4 regions of the Nitrincola salilacus genome follow, and region 2 is predicted to be linked to each of the others. Evidence: predicted binding sites of a transcription regulator. Region 2 holds the regulator's gene; each other region holds the start of a gene.
The links. The regulator FNR, encoded in region 2, switches genes on or off when oxygen is low (the NO sensors DNR and NnrR bind a similar motif). The targets are predictions, from matches to a motif close to TTGATNTANATCAA.
Positions count from the first base shown of each region.

Region 1 (4,409 bases), 1.7 Mb from region 2:
AAATAGGGCATGGTGGCTCGGGGCGCAATGTCGGGTTGGCAAACGCCGGGCTATGGATGGAGCCGGATCAGATGGTCAGTAAGCTGGGCGAGGAGCCCGGCGAGCGTCTCTATCATGAGCTGGCACAGGCGCCAGATCTGGTGTTTTCGCTGATCGAACAGCATCAGATCGCCTGTGAGCCGGTGCGTAACGGAACGCTGCATCTGGCCCATTCTGCTATGGGGGAGCGAGAACTGCAGCGGCGATGGCGTCAACTCAATGCACGGGGAGCGCCTGTAACATTGCTGGATCGTGCACAGACTCGCAAGCGCACCGGCGCTGAAGGTTATCAGGCAGCGCTGTTTGACCCTCGTGCCGGCACGATACAGCCGCTTGCCTATGCAAGAGGTCTGGCGCGTGCGGCACAGGAGGCGGGTGCCATTATCGCAACGCAGACGCCAGTAACTGCGCTGGATCGTCAGGCACCTTCCGGCTGGCTGTTGCACACCCCCAGTGGCACAGTGACAGCGGCTCAGGTAGTGCTGGCGACCAACGCCTATTCCGGGCCGCTCTACCCATCACTGGTACAGAGCTTTGTACCGATCAACTTTTTCCAATATGCCAGCGAGCCATTGACCGAAGTACAGTTGGCACGTGTACTTCCCAACACGGAGGGTACCTGGGATACGCGCAGTATCATGAATGCCTTCAGACTGGATCAGCAGGGGCGTTTTATTCTTGGCAGCATGGGCGATCTGTTGCCGGCTGACCGTCTGGCGGACTGGGCTGATAACTGGATCACCCGCACTTATCCTGAGCTGGGGCGACTCAACTGGCAGCATCGCTGGGTGGGGCAGATCGCTTTCAGTCAGGATCACCTGCCGCATTTTCATGAACTGGCCAGCGGTCTCTACAGTTGCATGGGATACAGTGGGCGGGGAATTGGACCAGGTACCTGGATGGGGCGGGCGCTGGCGCAATATCTGTGTACGGGGGATACCACTGTGATGCCCCTGCCGGTGACACAGCCGTCACGAGTTCCTTTGCGGGATCTGCAGGCGGCATTCTATGAGGTTGCCGCCAGAACAGCACATCGCTTCCCTCGGCTCTGTTAAAGGTGGTGTTGAAAGGGGAGGGTAAAAGAGTGCTGAGAGGGATCAGTATCCCGCCAGTACCTCAATATGTGCCTGAACACTGAACGCCAGCGCGACTGGATTGTAGCCACCTTCGAGTACTGATACGATCCGACCGCGGCTGTACTCCTCTGCAACGGCCATGATCTGCTGCGTCACCCAGCGATAATCCTCTTCATCCAGATTCAGATCCGCCATCGGGTCTTCCTTGTGTGCATCAAAACCCGCTGAGATAAATATCATGTCGGGCTTGTGCGCTTTCAAAGCGGGCAACCACCTGTTTTCCACAGCATCACGAAAGAGTTTACTGTTACTGTGTGCCGGCAGCGGGCAGTTGACGATATTGGGCCGCGCCAGATCGTGATAACGCATCGGGTAGTAGGGGTGCTGGAAGGTAGAGCAGACCAGTACTTCCGGGCGATCCTTGAAGATATCCACAGTGCCGTTGCCGTGGTGTACGTCGAAATCGAGAATCGCGACCCGTTCAATACCGGGTTGCTTCAGCGCATAGCCGGCACCGATGGCGACATTATTGTAAAAGCAAAAGCCCATCGCCGTGCTGTATTCGGCATGATGTCCGGGAGGGCGTACGGCGCAGAAAGCGTTGTGATTATGTCCGGCCAGCACACGATCGGCTGCCAGAATCACACTGCCGGCAGCCAGGCTGGCGGCATGCAGAGAGTCGGGGCAAAGTGCCGTATCATCATCGGCATAGACGATCCCCTGCTGAGGGCTGAGGATCTCGAGCTTGCTGTGATGCAGTCGAGCATGCACCAGCTGTATCTGTTCCTCTGTAATGGCAACGGAGTCTGTCTGATCCAGATGATCAATCAAGCCGGTTCGTTCCAGCACCTTGCGGATCGCCTGAAGCCTGACTGGGCTTTCAGGATGGTCAGGCCCCATATTGTGCAGCAGACAATCCTGATGGCTGATGTAGGCGGTGCTCATTTTATTATTATCTCCCGGTGAAGCGGCCAGGAATATTCAATAGAGACGTGTCACAGTTGTCATGAATATCAGGCCGCCAGACAGACGTTGATACACAGCATTGTAGAGCAAAATGGGCTCTGGAGACGTTAGCCCTTGGTTGTATGCGATTTTTTTGCTGCACAGACCAATACTTGATCCAGATCATAACTCGGAATCTGAACGGGGCGTAGTATTGGCCTCACAGCATAGAACTGTCTTGGGGCATCAGACGCCGTTCACCCTGCGTCCGGTGTCCCTCTTTTTTTCAGTGGTGCAAAACCGTCACTGATCACGCTGGGTTCTACTTTTTTCTCCACTGCTTTTTCTGCCGAAGGTACACGTCGTTTACCTATGGACTTCTGATCACGCAAGCGCTTCTTCACCTTGACGGTTTCCACGCTGCCCTTTCTGTCCGGCTCTTTCTTCTTACCGACCGCTTTACCTGAACTTCGAACCTTCTTCGGTCCGGTATAGCTGCCTTTCAGGCCTGGCAGGGCACGACGCTCGAAGCTGGTTTTCAGATAGCGTTCGATGCTCGACATCAGGTTCCACTCGTAATGAGCGATCAGCGTCACCGCTAGCCCCTCTTTACCGGCACGTGCGGTGCGGCCGATACGATGCACATACTCATCACCGCTACGCGCCATATCAAAGTTGATCACCAGATCGATACCGTCGATATCCAGACCACGCGCGGCGACATCAGTGGCGACAAGCACTTTGACCTTGTTCTGGCGCAGCAGGTTGAGCACCTGGCGGCGTTGCGGTTGTTGCATCTCACCATGCAGGACTGCTGCGCGATGCTTGTTATAGCGCAGTATGCCGCCCAGATGATCGGCTTGAACGCGGGTATTGGTAAACACCAGCGCCCGGTCGTAGGTTTCGTTGTTGAGAAGCCAGTTGAGCTCCTTTTCCTTATGCTGGTTATCATCTGCCAGTACAACCTGCTGACGGACATGATCCGATGAGGTCTGTGCCGTACTCAACAGAATCTGAATCGGATCTTTCAGCACGCGCTCGACCAGATCGTTGATCTCGCGACGATTCAGCGTGGCAGAAAAGAGCATGGTCTGGCGCTCTGCCTGACAGGCATCAGTAATTGTCAGCACTTCATCGCGAAACCCCATGTCCAGCATGCGATCGGCTTCATCGAGTACCAGACATTCCAGATCCTTGAAGTCCAGGGTATTGCGTTCGATATGCTCCACCAGACGACCAGGGGTACCGACAATGACTTCAGGATTGCGGCGAATACGTGCCGACTGCTCCTTGAAGCCTTCGCCACCACAGACCTGTATCACCTTGATGCTGCTGAAGGCCACCAGCGATTCGCAAACCTTGCTGACCTGTTCCGCAAGTTCTCGGGTCGGTGTCAGAATCAGTGCACGGGTACCACTGCGTGGCGCGTCTTTCTGCATCAACTGGTGCAGGATCGGCAGCAGAAAGGCCAGGGTTTTACCGCTGCCGGTTTCAGCGCCGACCATCAGGTCGCGTCCTGCCATGGCATCTTTGATGGTGCTGGACTGAACCGGTGTAGGCTCGGTAAAGCCGAGGGTTTCGATCGCCTTGTTCAGGCTGGAATCCAGGGTAATGTCAGTAAACACGCGTGTTAATTCTCACTGAGGATATATTAACCGTGATGCTAGCAGAAAATGAAGCGTTTGTCGGTCTGAGTTGGTGGTGATGACGTAGATAGTCACCAGGTAGAGAAACGGTATCGGGATAATATTTCGATAGTTTATTGCAATCGATTTTCAGAAAACAATTAATTTTCTTTCCACGACACATTTTTATACACTGTTTTCAATGAATTAATAAAATCTCAAATGGAGAACACATATGCTGCAGAACCGTGAAGGTCAACGTGTGCCGGATGTCACATTTCGAACCCGTCAGGGCAATGAGTGGGTCAACCTGACAACAGATGAATTGTTCAAGGGCAAGACCGTTGTACTGTTTGCACTGCCGGGAGCTTTCACACCTACCTGCTCCAGCACCCATCTGCCGCGTTACAATGAATTAGCGCCTGTTTTGAGCGGTTGTGGCGTGGACAGCATCATCTGTCTTTCTGTTAATGATGCATTTGTGATGAATGCCTGGGCTGCCGACCAGAATGTTGAAAACATCATGATGTTGCCAGATGGTAATGGTGAATTCAGCGAAGGGATGGGCATGCTCGTAGACAAGCAGGAGCTGGGATTCGGCAAGCGTAGCTGGCGCTACTCCATGCTGGTGAAGGATGGTGTGATTGAGAAGATGTTCATCGAATCTGAAACCGGTGGTGATCCCTTCCGCTTCTCTGATGCCGACACAATGCTGAACTACATT
Region 1 covers NZ_CP176580.1:3,733,438-3,737,846, reverse strand. Annotated here, with positions in the region: gene ACK3CJ_RS17295 (NAD(P)/FAD-dependent oxidoreductase) at 1-1,094, shown strand, start outside; gene ACK3CJ_RS17290 (histone deacetylase family protein) at 1,137-2,060, opposite strand; gene ACK3CJ_RS17285 (DEAD/DEAH box helicase) at 2,318-3,685, opposite strand; gene ACK3CJ_RS17280 (glutathione peroxidase) at 3,921-4,409, shown strand, end outside.
Region 1: ACK3CJ_RS17290 (histone deacetylase family protein) is a predicted target of FNR. The motif match lies at 2,234-2,247, and genes of this name have one in related genera.

Region 2 (4,409 bases):
TCCCTGCAAACTTATCTATACTCCATCTGATTAAATCCGGATACCGCACCTCAGGGGGACGTTACAGCGTGAACCAACATAACTCCATCGAGTGGAACCTCGATCTGATCAGCCGCTACGACCTGTCGGGTCCACGCTACACCTCCTACCCCACAGCCCTGCAGTTTCAGGGTGAAAGCACACCGGAACAACTGATCGCTGCAGCCCGGGCAAGTACCGACAGCCAGGCCCCTCTGTCTCTGTATGTACACATCCCCTTCTGCGCTCATGTCTGTTATTACTGCGCCTGCAACAAGGTGATCACACGCAATCGAGATCGTGCCCAGCCTTATCTGGACAGTGTCTATCGTGAAATGAAAACCCTGTCTGACTGGTATGGCAAGGATCGTCAGGTCAATCAGCTGCATTGGGGCGGCGGTACCCCCACCTTCATCAGCGATGAGCAGATGCATGAGTTGATGGGCAATCTGCGTCAGTACTTCAATCTGCGTGATGATGATCAGGGCGACTACTCCATCGAGATTGACCCGCGTGAAGCCAGCCGCTCAACCATGGAGGTTCTGCGCGAAACCGGTTTCAATCGCATCAGCCTCGGCGTACAGGATCTGGAGCACGAGGTTCAGGAGGCCGTGAATCGTGTACAGCCGATCGAACAGACCCTCGCGGTGCTGGAACAGGCACGCGAACTGGGATTCACTTCGCTGAATATGGACTTGATCTACGGCCTGCCCCATCAAACACCAGACAGCTTTGATCGCACCCTGGATAAAGTGATTGAGATGAGCCCGGATCGCCTGTCAGTGTTCAACTATGCTCATATGCCCGAGCGTTTTCGTTCGCAGCGCCATATACAGAGCGAACACTTGCCCAGCGCGGAAGCCAAGCTGATTATCCTGCAAAATACAATCAGCAAGTTGATGGAAGCGGGTTATCGCTATATCGGCATGGACCACTTCGCCAAACCCGATGACTCTCTGGCACAGGCTCAGCTCAATGGTCAGCTGCATCGTAATTTTCAGGGTTATACGACCCATGCAGACTGCGATCTGGTAGCGATGGGCGTGTCATCCATCAGCAAGATCGGCAACGTTTACTATCAGAATGAACACGACCTCGGTCTCTATACCCAGGCAATCGAAGAGAAGCAGAATGCCGTGCGCCGCGGCATTACACTCAGTCGCGATGACCTGATCCGTGCCGCTGTAATAGAGCAACTGATCTGCCATTTCAGACTCGATACCCAAGCGATCGCATCGCATTTCAAACTTGATTTCGACAGCTACTTTGCCGCTGAGATGCAGGAGCTGCGACAGTTTGAACAGGACGGTCTGGTTCATCTTGATGCTGGCATCATTCATGTCACACCAGCTGGACGTCTCTTGATCAGACGTGTCTGCATGGCATTCGATGCCTACATTCCCAAACTGCAACCTACCCGAGGCTATTCACGCATCATCTGATCCAAACCTGACTAATGACGGTCTGTTGCTATAATAGTTGTCATGACTACTGTTATAACAGTTAGTCTATAAGCGTCTGCTGAACTTCACCCCGGGCGCTAAATGATACATAATGTCCTTTGAATAGATCGGGCATGACCGTCACAGACACTGCAGGACTTGGATGGATGATAAATCGGATGGATGATAAAGCAGCATCAGGTAAGCTTCACAGCATCAAGCCATCACACTGCAACACCTGCAGTCTGAGCAGTCTGTGCCTCCCTGTTTCGCTCAACATGACCGAGATGGAGCGGCTGGACAATATCATCGACAAGAGCCGACCATTGAAAAAAGGTGAGCACCTGTTCAGACAGGGCGACCCTTTTGGCAGCATTTACGCCATCCGTGCTGGCTCCGTCAAAAGCTACACCATCACCAATGATGGTGAAGAACAGATCACCGGTTTCTATCTGCCAGGTGAGCTGGTTGGCCTCAGTGGCTATGATGCCAACCACTATCCGGTCTCGGTCAAGATTCTGGAAACCACCACCGTCTGCGAAATTCCGTTTGAACGCCTTGATGACCTGTCTGGACAACTCCCTGAGCTGCGTCGCCAGATTGTACGCACCATGAGCAAAGAGATCCGCGACGAGCAACAGATGATGTTGCTGCTGTCGAAGAAAAATGCCGAGCAACGCGTCGCCACCTTCCTGATCAAACTGTCGCAGCGTTTTCAGGAGCGGCGCTACTCTGCCATGTCTTTCCGTTTGTCCATGTCACGAAATGAGATCGGTAACTACCTGGGTTTGGCCGTTGAAACTATCAGCCGTATCTTCACCCGTTTTCAAAACCAGAACCTGATTCAGGTGGATGGCAAAGAGATCAAACTGATGGATCTTGAAGAGATCTATGAGCTGTCTGGCGAATGCTCCGTGGACGACCCTTCCGCCCTTCAACAAAAGCGTAACTGATACAGATGTTTACTACCTGCCGAGAATAACCGTGTCTCAAACCAAAAAAAACGCCTCAGATTTTCATCTGAGGCGCCCGAATGTCCCACAATGACGTCATCAGTTCATTGTGTAACCCAACGAGCCTATTAAACACCGCCTGATACCCGAAAACATTGAGCTGTATCAAGTTTGCATCCTATTGAGGAGTTTCTGATGTCTTTTGACGAATATTACATAAAATCGGTGATCCGATCCCTGCCTGACTGGCCCGAACCCGGCGTTATGTTCAGGGATGTAACACCGGTTTTCAAAGACCCGAAAGCGATGCGCATGGTATGTGATGCCTTCATTCAGCGCTATATCGGCAGTGATATCACCCATATTGCAGGAATAGATGCACGCGGCTTTCTGCTGGGATCGGTAATTGCCTATCAGCTCAATCTACCGCTGATTCTGGTACGCAAGAAAGGCAAACTGCCGGGCGACACCATCAGCCAGGAATATAAACTGGAATATGGCACTGCTGCTGTTGAGGTTCAAACAGATGCTGTTGCGGCTGGAGATCGCGTACTGCTGCTTGATGATCTGATCGCCACAGGCGGTACCCTGCTGGCCAGCTGTAGCCTGATCAATCAGTTGGGTGCAGATGTCACAGAAGTGGCCGCACTGATCGACCTGCCGGATCTGCAGGGATCCGCCCGCATCCAGGAAAGTGGAATTCCTGTCTACTCTTTGCTTGCCTACGCCGGACACTGAAATGAATTGGTTTAAAAACGCTATCTGCTATCGCTTCGAACCCGCTGAAGACTTCACGGAAGAGCATCTCGAAAGAGTACTGCTGGAAAAACCCTTTGTACCCTGTGGCCGCCATGAAGTCAGTCGCAGCGGCTGGACCTCACCGACTGGCCCTCTGTCTGAGTCACCAGTATTCAGCAGCAATGGCTATATCCTGATCAGCTATCTGGTTGAGGAGAAAATTCTGCCCACCAGCGTGATCCGTGACGAAATGGATGAGCGTATCCGTGTCATCGAAGAGAACGAAGCACGCAAGGTGTACCGCAAGGAACGCCAGCAGATGAAAGACGACATCACGCTTGAGCTTCTGCCACGCGCCTTCACACGACGTCATCGTACCCGCGCCCTGCTGATGCCTCAGCAAGGCTGGATTCTGGTCGATGTCGGCAGCTTCAAACGTGCCGAAGACCTGCTCAGTGCCCTGCGTGAAGCGTTGGGATCGCTGATTGTAAGACCATTGGAGGTCAACCAGGCCCCCAGCAGCGTCATGACCGAATGGCTGCAGGACAAACGCCCTATTCCCTCCGTTATTGAGGTTGAAGATGAGAGCGAGCTGCGTGATCTCAGCGCAGAGGGAGGCGTTATTCGCGTCAAGGGACAGGACCTGTTCAGCGATGAGATCCGCGCCCACCTGGACAATGGCATGCAGATCACGCGGCTGGCGTTTAACTGGGAGGAGCAGATTCGTCTGGTGTTGCATGCCGATATGAGCCTGCATCGCCTGAAGCTCACCGACCAGTTCCGCGAGCAGATGGACAATGACAGCCCTGAAGATGAGCTGGCCTATTTTGATGCCCAATTGACGCAGATGGGGCTAGAGTTCAGCCGCTTTGTGCCGGCGCTGGTGGAAGCCTTCGGCGGGGAACCCGTCCGATAAGGCGGCGTCATACTTTGACTGAATAGCCTTTACTGAATGGCCCTTACGAATAGCCTTTACTGTTTTAACCTGATCCGGAGTTTACATGTACAGTGTCAAAGAGATGTTCTACACCCTGCAAGGTGAAGGCGCTCAAAGCGGTCGAGCAGCAGTTTTTTGTCGCTTTACCGGATGTAATCTCTGGTCAGGTCGTGAACAGGACAGGGAGAGTTCCGTGTGCAAGTTCTGTGATACAGACTTTATCGGCACTGATGGCCAGAACGGCGGTAAGTTTGAAACAGCCGAGGCGCTGGCCAGTCGTATTCGCAGCTTCTGGCCAGCAGGCGAAAAAGGCCAGCCCTA
Region 2 covers NZ_CP176580.1:2,056,513-2,060,921, reverse strand. Annotated here, with positions in the region: gene hemN (oxygen-independent coproporphyrinogen III oxidase) at 69-1,460, shown strand; gene fnr (fumarate/nitrate reduction transcriptional regulator Fnr) at 1,640-2,413, shown strand; gene ACK3CJ_RS09755 (adenine phosphoribosyltransferase) at 2,609-3,151, shown strand; gene rdgC (recombination-associated protein RdgC) at 3,153-4,067, shown strand; gene queE (7-carboxy-7-deazaguanine synthase) at 4,153-4,409, shown strand, end outside.

Region 3 (4,409 bases), 2.1 Mb from region 2:
TATCACCCACTATACGGGTTTTTCTTGAGCTCTGGTGTCTGAGTCTTGCGCTGCTGCTGTGCGGTTTTCTGGCCTGGTATACCTTCTGGCTCGTGGATGACAGTATCGCCTTCAATGAGGTCTCCTACGGCATACTCAGGATACCCCTGTGGATTCCGCAAAGCGGTATGTTGCTGGGCATATTAATGCTCTGTGTGGCGCTGTTTGAAGCCTGGCTTCAGGTTGCCATCACAGCCTTCACCCGACCTGCCGAATTCATCATCGATGACAGTGGTCACGAATAAGAGCGGAGACTGATTATGTTATTCATGATGCTGGTGCTGACTGTGGCACTGTTTGTTCTGCTGGGTACAGGTGTCTGGGTGGCTTTTGCCCTGCTGGGACTCGGCTGGCTGGGGATCAGCCAGTTCACATCGATTCCGGTCGGCGACATGATGGCGTCGGATATCTGGAGTGCAAGCTACAGCTGGGAGCTGACGGCACTGCCGATGTTTATCTGGATGGGTGAAATCCTGTTCCGTTCACGTCTGGCTGAGGATATGTTCACCGGACTCTCACCCTGGATGCAACGTATCCCGGGCCGCTTGTTGCATACCAACGTGATCGGTTGCGGTTTGTTTGCGGCCGTATCTGGCTCCTCTGCCGCGACCTGTGCGACCATGGGCAAGATGACCATCCCTGAACTCAAACGCCGAGGTTACGATGATAAACTGGTGCTGGGAACGCTGGCGGGATCTGCAACGCTTGGACTGTTGATTCCTCCCTCGATCATTCTGATTGTATTTGCGGTGGCAACGGATCAATCCATTGCACGTCTTTTCGTGGCGGGTATCTTTCCCGGTCTGATGCTGATCGCATTGTTTGCCGCTTATCTGATGATCTGGTCCTGGCGCAATCCGGATAAGGTACCACCGGCTGATCCGGTGATGTCGTTCCGGGAAAAATTGTATAGATCGCGACGTCTGATACCGATGATGGCTTTGATTGTCGGTGTTATCGGCTCTATCTATGCCGGTTTTGCGTCCCCAACTGAAGCCGCTGCCATCGGTGTGGTACTGTCTCTGATACTGGCTTTTTGCAATGGAGCGCTGAGCTGGAGCACTTTTATGGAGGCTGCTCTGGGAGCAGTGAAAACCTCCTGCATGATCGCCTTTATCCTGGCCGGTGCCTCCTTCCTGACGGCAGCGATGGGTTTCACCCGCATGCCAAGTGAGCTGGCTTCGCTGATTGCGACGATGGATCTGTCGCCGTTCATGCTGCTGGCGGTTCTTACGCTGTTCTTCATCGTGCTGGGATGTTTCCTGGATGGGATCTCCGTGGTGGTACTGACAACCTCAATCATGTTGCCAATGGTTGAGGCTGCCGGTATCGATCTGATCTGGTTCGGAATCTATCTGGTGATCGTGGTCGAGATGTCGCAGATCACACCACCGGTTGGGTTTAACCTGTTCGTTTTGCAGGGTATGACCGGGAAAAATATCCTGCATATCGCCAAAGCAGCCTTACCCTTCTTCTTCCTGATGCTGCTGGGTGTTATCCTGATAAGCTTGTTCCCGCAGATAGTCACCTTTCTGCCAGATGCCATGGGTAATCGTTGATGACACAGGAAAAACACAGCCGTCGTGTGGTTGATCCACGTGGCCCGATCGTCTCGTCCGAACATCTGTCGCGCAGTGCGCAAGAGCTGTCGGAGTTTGAATTCGGTCTGATCATATCCAGCCACGCATTCAACCGCTGGATGGTTCGCTGCATGACGGCTGTTGGTTTTCCTGAACTGGGTTCGCTGGATATTCTGGTGCTGCACAGCATCAATCATCGTGAGCGTGCCAAGCGCCTGTCGGATATCTGTCTGGTGTTGAATGTTGAAGACAGCCATACCGTCAGTTATGCATTGAAAAAGCTGGCTAAACTAGGCCTCATAGAGGGCGAGAAGATGGGCAAGGAGTCCTTCTTCAGAACCACGGATGAGGGCCGCAAGGTCTGTACCAGCTATGCAGAGATCCGAGAGGCCTGTTTGATCGAATCTCTGGCATCGCTCGGTATTGCTCGAGAGGATATGCATCAGATAGCCAGTACGTTGCGTGCTATCTCTGGCTTGTATGATCAGGCGGCACGCTCGGCGGCCTCGCTGTAGTGGATCAGTAACAACAGCGAAGCATTTGTCAGTCAGATGCTTCGCTTCCTGCCTTGACCCAACCATCCTGCTGTTCAACCACCTCATATCTGGCCCACAGACGAAACCCTTCCAGTGAGCTGCTACCTGTTTCACCTTTATTTGTACCGGCCAGGGTGCGATATATCACGTTGGCAGATCTCCCGGATCTCAGTGTGATCACCTGACGTATGCCCCAGCTCTTTCCCAGCTTGCCGTTGCTGTAACAGCGACCGGCGCGTATCTGATCAGGGTGCACCGGATGGTTGGCAGAGTGCTGATGCGCAAGCTCTAAAAGCTCTGCCATCTGCTCAGCCGTAATATCCAGATAGGAGTCGGTCTGCTCCAGTGCTGCGGCAAAATCCTCACGAGTCAGTTCGAAATGATCCTGCTGATTGTTTCCAGACCGACTGACCTCATGCCTGCGCATCAGTCCTGCGGGATAGCGCCGCCATGCAAACAGTGCATTGAACAGAAAAGCGACCAGTAAAAGTGTCATTACATTCATCAATACCGGAGTAATCAGATAGCCATAGCCCAGGGTATAGACCTGATCACCTCCGATCACTGCAATCATGGATGTCGCACCTGCCGGTGGGTGCAGGCAGCGGAGGTATTGCATGGCAGCCATTGCTGTGGCGGCAGCCAGTGCCGGTGTCCACCAGGTGATGGGAAACAGCTTGTGGCAGGTTACGCCGATGGCTGCTGCCAGCAAGTGCCCGCCCAATACCGGCCAGGGTTGAGAGAAAACACCATGCGGAGAGCCAAACAACAAAATGGCAGTGGCGCCCATGGACGCAATCATCAACAGGGAGCTCTGATCAGCCAGATACCATTCCGAGATCTCATACACAGCCAGTAGCCCCAGCAATGCGCCTGATATGGATATCAGCTTCTCAGCGTGAGAAGTGGTATTGGGTTGAATGCCGAGGATCTGGCGCAGCAGAGTGTTCAAAGCCGACTCACCTGAGTGATTGGATGTTTGATACAGCCCATATGCTAGCTTGTGCGCAAGCTGCAGGCAAACCGGCTGTCAGTACATCATGACCCTTTGCGTTGGATCAATGCAAAGGGTCTGAGAAAGGTCTAGTATGGTCTTGAGCTAAATCTGATACACAAGGAAGCTGAAAATGGTAGAAAAACACGATCTGATCCATGAACTGCCCGAGTTTCGTGAGCAGATTCACCAGATGAAAATGGACAACGCACATTTTGCCAAACTGTTTGATGAGTACCATCAGCACGATCACGAAGTGCGTCGTATTGAAAACGGTGTCGAAGTGAGCAGCGATGAATATATCGAAAACCTGAAAAAACAGCGGTTGAGCCTGAAAGATCAGCTCTTCGCGATGCTGAAGAGCGATGAAGCTTCAGTCTGATCCGAATAAGTGCCCGGTAACGGGCACATTCTCCTACCTTACTTCTCTCCTTTAATGACGCTTTGCCAGCAGCATCTGTAACTTTTTCGGTAACAGACTTTGAATTCTGCGGTTGATGCGTTCTTCATGTTTTTGCCAGAGTATGCCAAGCCAGATAATGCCGAGACCGATCACAGTCAGTATAAATGGAAACAGAATACTGTCCTGGAAGACGTTATAGGCCAGGTGTCCGAGATAGGTGGCAGCACCCAGTGCCCCGAATACGACGAAAACACGGCGCGACAGGACGGCTCCGATCAGAATCATGCCCAGGTTGATGCAGAAGTAGATAAACTTGTTCAGCTCGCTGTCGGATGAGAGCAGTGTCATACCGCTCCAGAAAGTGATCACGCCAAACAGATAGAGCCAGAAGGCAAAATCCTGACGGCGGGTAGTACGGACATCGATCCAGAAGGCGAGCAGCGTCATCAGTAGTCCGAACCAGATGGAAGTCAGTTTGCGCAGCTCCCAGTTATAGTCCAGATCGTTAAACAGAAAAGGCACCAGATCCATGCTCATGTACCAGAGCGTGACGGCAATCGGCATCACCAGAAAAGCCAGACGATAGCGCCAGAGCAGGATAGTACCGACCGCCAGAGTACTCAGTTCCATGATCAGCCAGCGCCAGTCGATCCAGCGGTGTAGATCACGATAGAAACGCCCCTCTGCCCAGAGTCCAAGACCATTTTGCAAACCATAGATAGCCAAGGGTGTCAGCACCAGCACAAAAGTGGCTGTGATACCGGCCGGAATCGGCAAGCGCTTGCTATAGAGCAGATGCTCGGTCAGCCACAGGCCAGCGACGGCATAGGCGAGCGCAATAAATAGCAGCCCCCAAC
Region 3 covers NZ_CP176580.1:4,788,244-4,792,652, forward strand. Annotated here, with positions in the region: gene ACK3CJ_RS22070 (TRAP transporter small permease) at 1-284, shown strand, start outside; gene ACK3CJ_RS22075 (TRAP transporter large permease) at 300-1,598, shown strand; gene ACK3CJ_RS22080 (winged helix DNA-binding protein) at 1,598-2,134, shown strand; gene ACK3CJ_RS22085 (HPP family protein) at 2,163-3,107, opposite strand; gene ACK3CJ_RS22090 (YdcH family protein) at 3,283-3,531, shown strand; gene ACK3CJ_RS22095 (DUF2157 domain-containing protein) at 3,583-4,409, opposite strand, start outside.
Region 3: ACK3CJ_RS22090 (YdcH family protein) is a predicted target of FNR. The motif match lies at 3,204-3,217, and genes of this name have one in related genera.

Region 4 (4,409 bases), 320 kb from region 2:
AGTTTTTTCATCATTGTTTTTACCACCTCAGGCCTTCTGGTCTGAATGTTACTAAAGTCCGTCTTACCCGTCGCTCGAATAGAATCGGATCGATCTCCGCCACTCGCGGGAAACGCTCTGCTCTCAAAACTGCCTGAACTGCAGAGCGATCAAATACTGCATCGCCACTGCTGGTGTGTATATCCACCGAGTTGATCTCACCATTTGGCAACAGATTGATCGAAATTATCGCCTGCATACCATTGCGCGCTGTCGAAGGAATCTGCCAGTTACGCTGCAACATGCCAGCGATATAGGACGAGATATCCGCGACTACAACATTGGAAGCCTGAGCGGCAGCGGCTTGTGCAGCAGCCGCTGCTTCAGCCTGTGCTTTGGCAGCAGCCTCGGCCTGGCGCTGCTGCTCTCTGGCTCTGGCTTCAGCGGCTTCGCGCTGAGCTTTCGCCTCAGCTTCAGCTTTGGCCTTGGCCTTGGCCTGAGCTTCCTTCAGTTTACGCTCCTCTTCCGCTTTCTGAGCGGCAAGTTCCTGCTGACGCTTACGCGCCGCTTCTTCCGCTTTACGAGCCTCTTCCGCAGCCTTCTGCTTCGCTTCAGTTTCACGACGGGCAGCCAGTTCCTGCTCTTTCCGTCGCGCCTCTTCAGCAACTCGCTGCTGCTCGGCCTTTTGCTGCTCTACACGCTGCTGTTCAGCTTTTTGCTGCTCTGCTTTTTGCTGTTCTGCTCTCTGGGCTTCAGCTTGCTGCTGCACTCTCTGCTGCTCTGCTCGCTGCTGCTCTGCCCTTTGTTGCTCTGCTCGCTGTTGCTCTGCCTGCCTTGCCTCTGCCTGTCGCTGAGCTTCAGCACGTTGCTGCTCCTCAGCCTGCTGTACCGCCTGCTGATTTTGCTGTGGTGCCTGCAGCGTAGACAGATCAACCATCTGCGCCTGAATATGTCTGGGCGCCCGATGCTCGGGCTTGGCATGATCAAACCAGTACCCGCCGATGGTAATAATGACCAGCAGATGAACAGCCAAGGCTTTCAGAGACGGAACTATGTAACCGCGTATTTCCACGACAAAGCCTACTCGGTCACCAGGCCTACACTTGCAGCACCGGCCTGTTGCAGTAACACCATCAGTTTGACCACTTGGTCATAATCAACATGACGATCCCCTCTGACCAGTATCATCTTCTCAGGTGAACTGTTCAGCACCTTACCAACTCGATCCTGAACGGTTTCAGCATCCACTGGATCAGTATCTTCACCACCTACATTGATGAAGTATTGTCCCTGAGCATCAACCGTTACGATCAGTGGCTCTTCATCCTGCGTTTCAACCGGCTCTGCACTGGCCTGAGGCAGCTCGACATTAACCCCCTGCGTCAGCATGGGTGCCGTTACCATAAAGATAATAAGTAACACCAATGTGACATCGATATAGGGTACGACGTTCATTTCTGCGTTCAGCTTGCGCTTTTTTCGGTTCCGCCTGATCATCGATTAAACCTCAAAGCACATGAACGCGGCGGTAGAGAATGCTGGAAAACTCGTCAGCAAACGTCTCGTAGTTACTCATCAGCGCTTCCGATTGAGCCGAGAAGCGGTTGTAGGCGATAACAGCCGGAATTGCGGCAAAGAGTCCGATAGCCGTCGCAATCAGGGCCTCAGCAATACCAGGCGCTACAGCCGACAGCGTTGCCTGATGCACATTTGCAAGACCGCGGAATGAGTTCATGATCCCCCATACGGTTCCAAACAGACCGATATAGGGACTGGTCGAGCCGACCGTTGCCAGAAATGGCAGGTGTTTCTCCAACTTTTCCTCTTCACGAGAAAAAGCGACGCGCATACTGCGCTGAACACCATTCATCACCACATCCGGATCAGCGTTACCACTCTGAGTCAGACGCGTGAACTCTTTCAGACCAGCACGAAAAATATTCTCGGCGCCATTGTCGGGGTTAGGGTTCTGACTGACTTCACGGAAAAGATGTCCGAGATCCGTCCCTGACCAAAAGCGCTCTTCAAAGGCAATAAAAGATTTTCTGGCACGCTGCAAAACGGATCTGCGCTGAAAAATCATAACCCATGACAAGAACGAAGCCAGCACCAGCACCAGCATAACCAGTTGCACCAAGAGGCTCGCCTCAAGGATCAGGCTCCAGATTGACATCTTATCTTGCACTTTTCTCTCCCTCGGAGTGGCATTGACAATATTTTTCCAGCCCGGCCGAAATAGCAGAAGGCCATCGACAGGGTTTCATGGATGTGGAATTTACACATGCAACCTGAACCTCAGCTTGACAGAGCACTACTGAGTCTCGGGCACGAATAATCTTCTGCTGGAAAACAACACGCGCAGCAGCTTGCTCTTTGAGAGCCGTTTCGACAATAAGTTCATCATCCAACAACGCAGGGCGTTTGTACTGACAGTCAACCTTGTGCACAACAAAGAGCCTTTGTTGTACTGCAAGCTGCTGCTGAGAGATGCCCAGGCTACGGAGCAGCTCAGTTCTGGCACGCTCCATGAACTTCAGATAGTTCACATAATAGACAATACCGCCGTAGTCGGTATCTTCAATATAAACCCTCAGCGGCCAGCTGAATACCATCTCGAAACCCAATTAAAGCAAAGACTGCCCACAATAGCAGCCGAGAGAATTTATACAAGAGGGGGGCATCAGAATGCTAAGGAGATTTATTCAGCGGGGTAATACAGCACGAAATCACCCTTGCCTAATGTCTGTGCTGGCACTCCAGGCAGCGTGTAGTAAGAGGGTCGGCCTTGAGGCGATTAAGCTCGATCGGCTCTGAACAAACCTCACATCGACCGTAAGTGCCCTGCTCAATCCGCTGCAACGCCGCTTCACAGGATGACAGCTCATCACGCAGACTTTGCTGTAGAGACTGCAATTCCCGTCTGTACTGAGCTTTATCATGTCGGCTGCACATGCTGACTCCATTTATGGAAAGTGATCACTGATTGTAACCACCCACAGTGCGCAGACCTTGATCAGCATCAAGCCAAATGCAGTCTCCTGAAAAATAAATACGCTTGTTTGATACTCTTGTTGGCCCTTAACTTAAACTGAAGGCTTCGGCAGCCCGAAGTGCTGATAGGCATGATCTGTCACCACTCGGCCTCGCGGGGTGCGCATGATAAAACCCTGCTGTATCAGATAAGGCTCCAGCACATCCTCAATGGTATCTCGCTCCTCACTGATTGCCGCAGCCAGGCTATCCACACCCACCGGGCCACCACCGAACTTCTCGATCATCGCCAGCAGCATCCTTCTGTCCATATGATCGAAGCCACGCTCATCTACCTTGAGCATATTCAGGGCCAGATCGGCAATTTCCCGCGTGATCACACCATCTCCCTTGACCTGAGCAAAATCCCTGGCCCGACGTAACAGACGGTTTGCAATACGTGGCGTTCCGCGTGAACGACAAGCCACCTCTCGGGCACCATCCGGATCCAGGGGTGTTCCGTAGAGCTCGGCTGTTCTGACAACAATTGCGGTCAGATCCTCAATGGAATAGAAATCCAGACGCTGGACTATGCCGAATCGATCCCTCAGCGGAGAGGTGAGTAGCCCCGCTCTCGTAGTCGCACCCACCAGCGTAAAGGGTGGTAGATCGATTTTAATGGATCGCGCTGCCGGCCCTTCTCCGATCATGATATCGAGTTGATAGTCCTCCATTGCAGGATAGAGGATCTCCTCCACATTCGGGCTCAGGCGATGAATTTCGTCGATAAAGAGAACATCCCCAGGCTCAAGGCTGGTCAGAATCGCGGCGACATCTCCGGCCTTTTCCAACACAGGCCCAGATGTTGTCTTGATCTGACTACCCATCTCATTGGCGATGATATTGGCCAGCGTGGTCTTACCCAGACCGGGAGGGCCGAAAATCAGAGTATGATCCAAAGCTTCATTTCGCTGCCTGGCGGCATGAATGAAGATCTCCATCTGCTCACACACGGTTGGCTGACCACGATAATCACTCAGCGCCTGAGGCCTGACAGTTCGGTCGTGCTGTTCCTCGCTCTTCACGGGCAGGGCACTGATAAAGCGATCAGCTTCTAACATGATTTTCCTGTATTTCTATGTTGTCTGCATAAAATGAGCTGCATGAATGAGCTGCATGAAATAACCTGCCAGATGAGCCCGCCGGCAACAAACTCAGGCACTGACCATCGATTTCAACGCCAGCTTGATCAACTCTTCAGTTGAGGCCCCTTCTCCTGCCTGTTTGCTGGCCTGTTCCACGGCACGAGTTGCCTGTACCGGCTTATACCCCAACGCCAACAACGCGCTCTCTGCCTCACCCCGGAGATCTACACGCGTCTGCTGCAGATGAATCGGCATCTCGGCAGGATCACCCGATAGAAGCGGCATATGCAACTGCTTCAGCTTATCCTTCATCTC
Region 4 covers NZ_CP176580.1:1,741,046-1,745,454, reverse strand. Annotated here, with positions in the region: gene tolB (Tol-Pal system beta propeller repeat protein TolB) at 1-11, opposite strand, end outside; gene tolA (cell envelope integrity protein TolA) at 20-1,051, opposite strand; gene tolR (protein TolR) at 1,060-1,476, opposite strand; gene tolQ (protein TolQ) at 1,487-2,164, opposite strand; gene ybgC (tol-pal system-associated acyl-CoA thioesterase) at 2,154-2,591, opposite strand; gene ACK3CJ_RS08135 (TraR/DksA family transcriptional regulator) at 2,716-2,931, opposite strand; gene ruvB (Holliday junction branch migration DNA helicase RuvB) at 3,063-4,070, opposite strand; gene ruvA (Holliday junction branch migration protein RuvA) at 4,164-4,409, opposite strand, start outside.
Region 4: ACK3CJ_RS08135 (TraR/DksA family transcriptional regulator) is a predicted target of FNR. The motif match lies at 2,989-3,002, and genes of this name have one in related genera.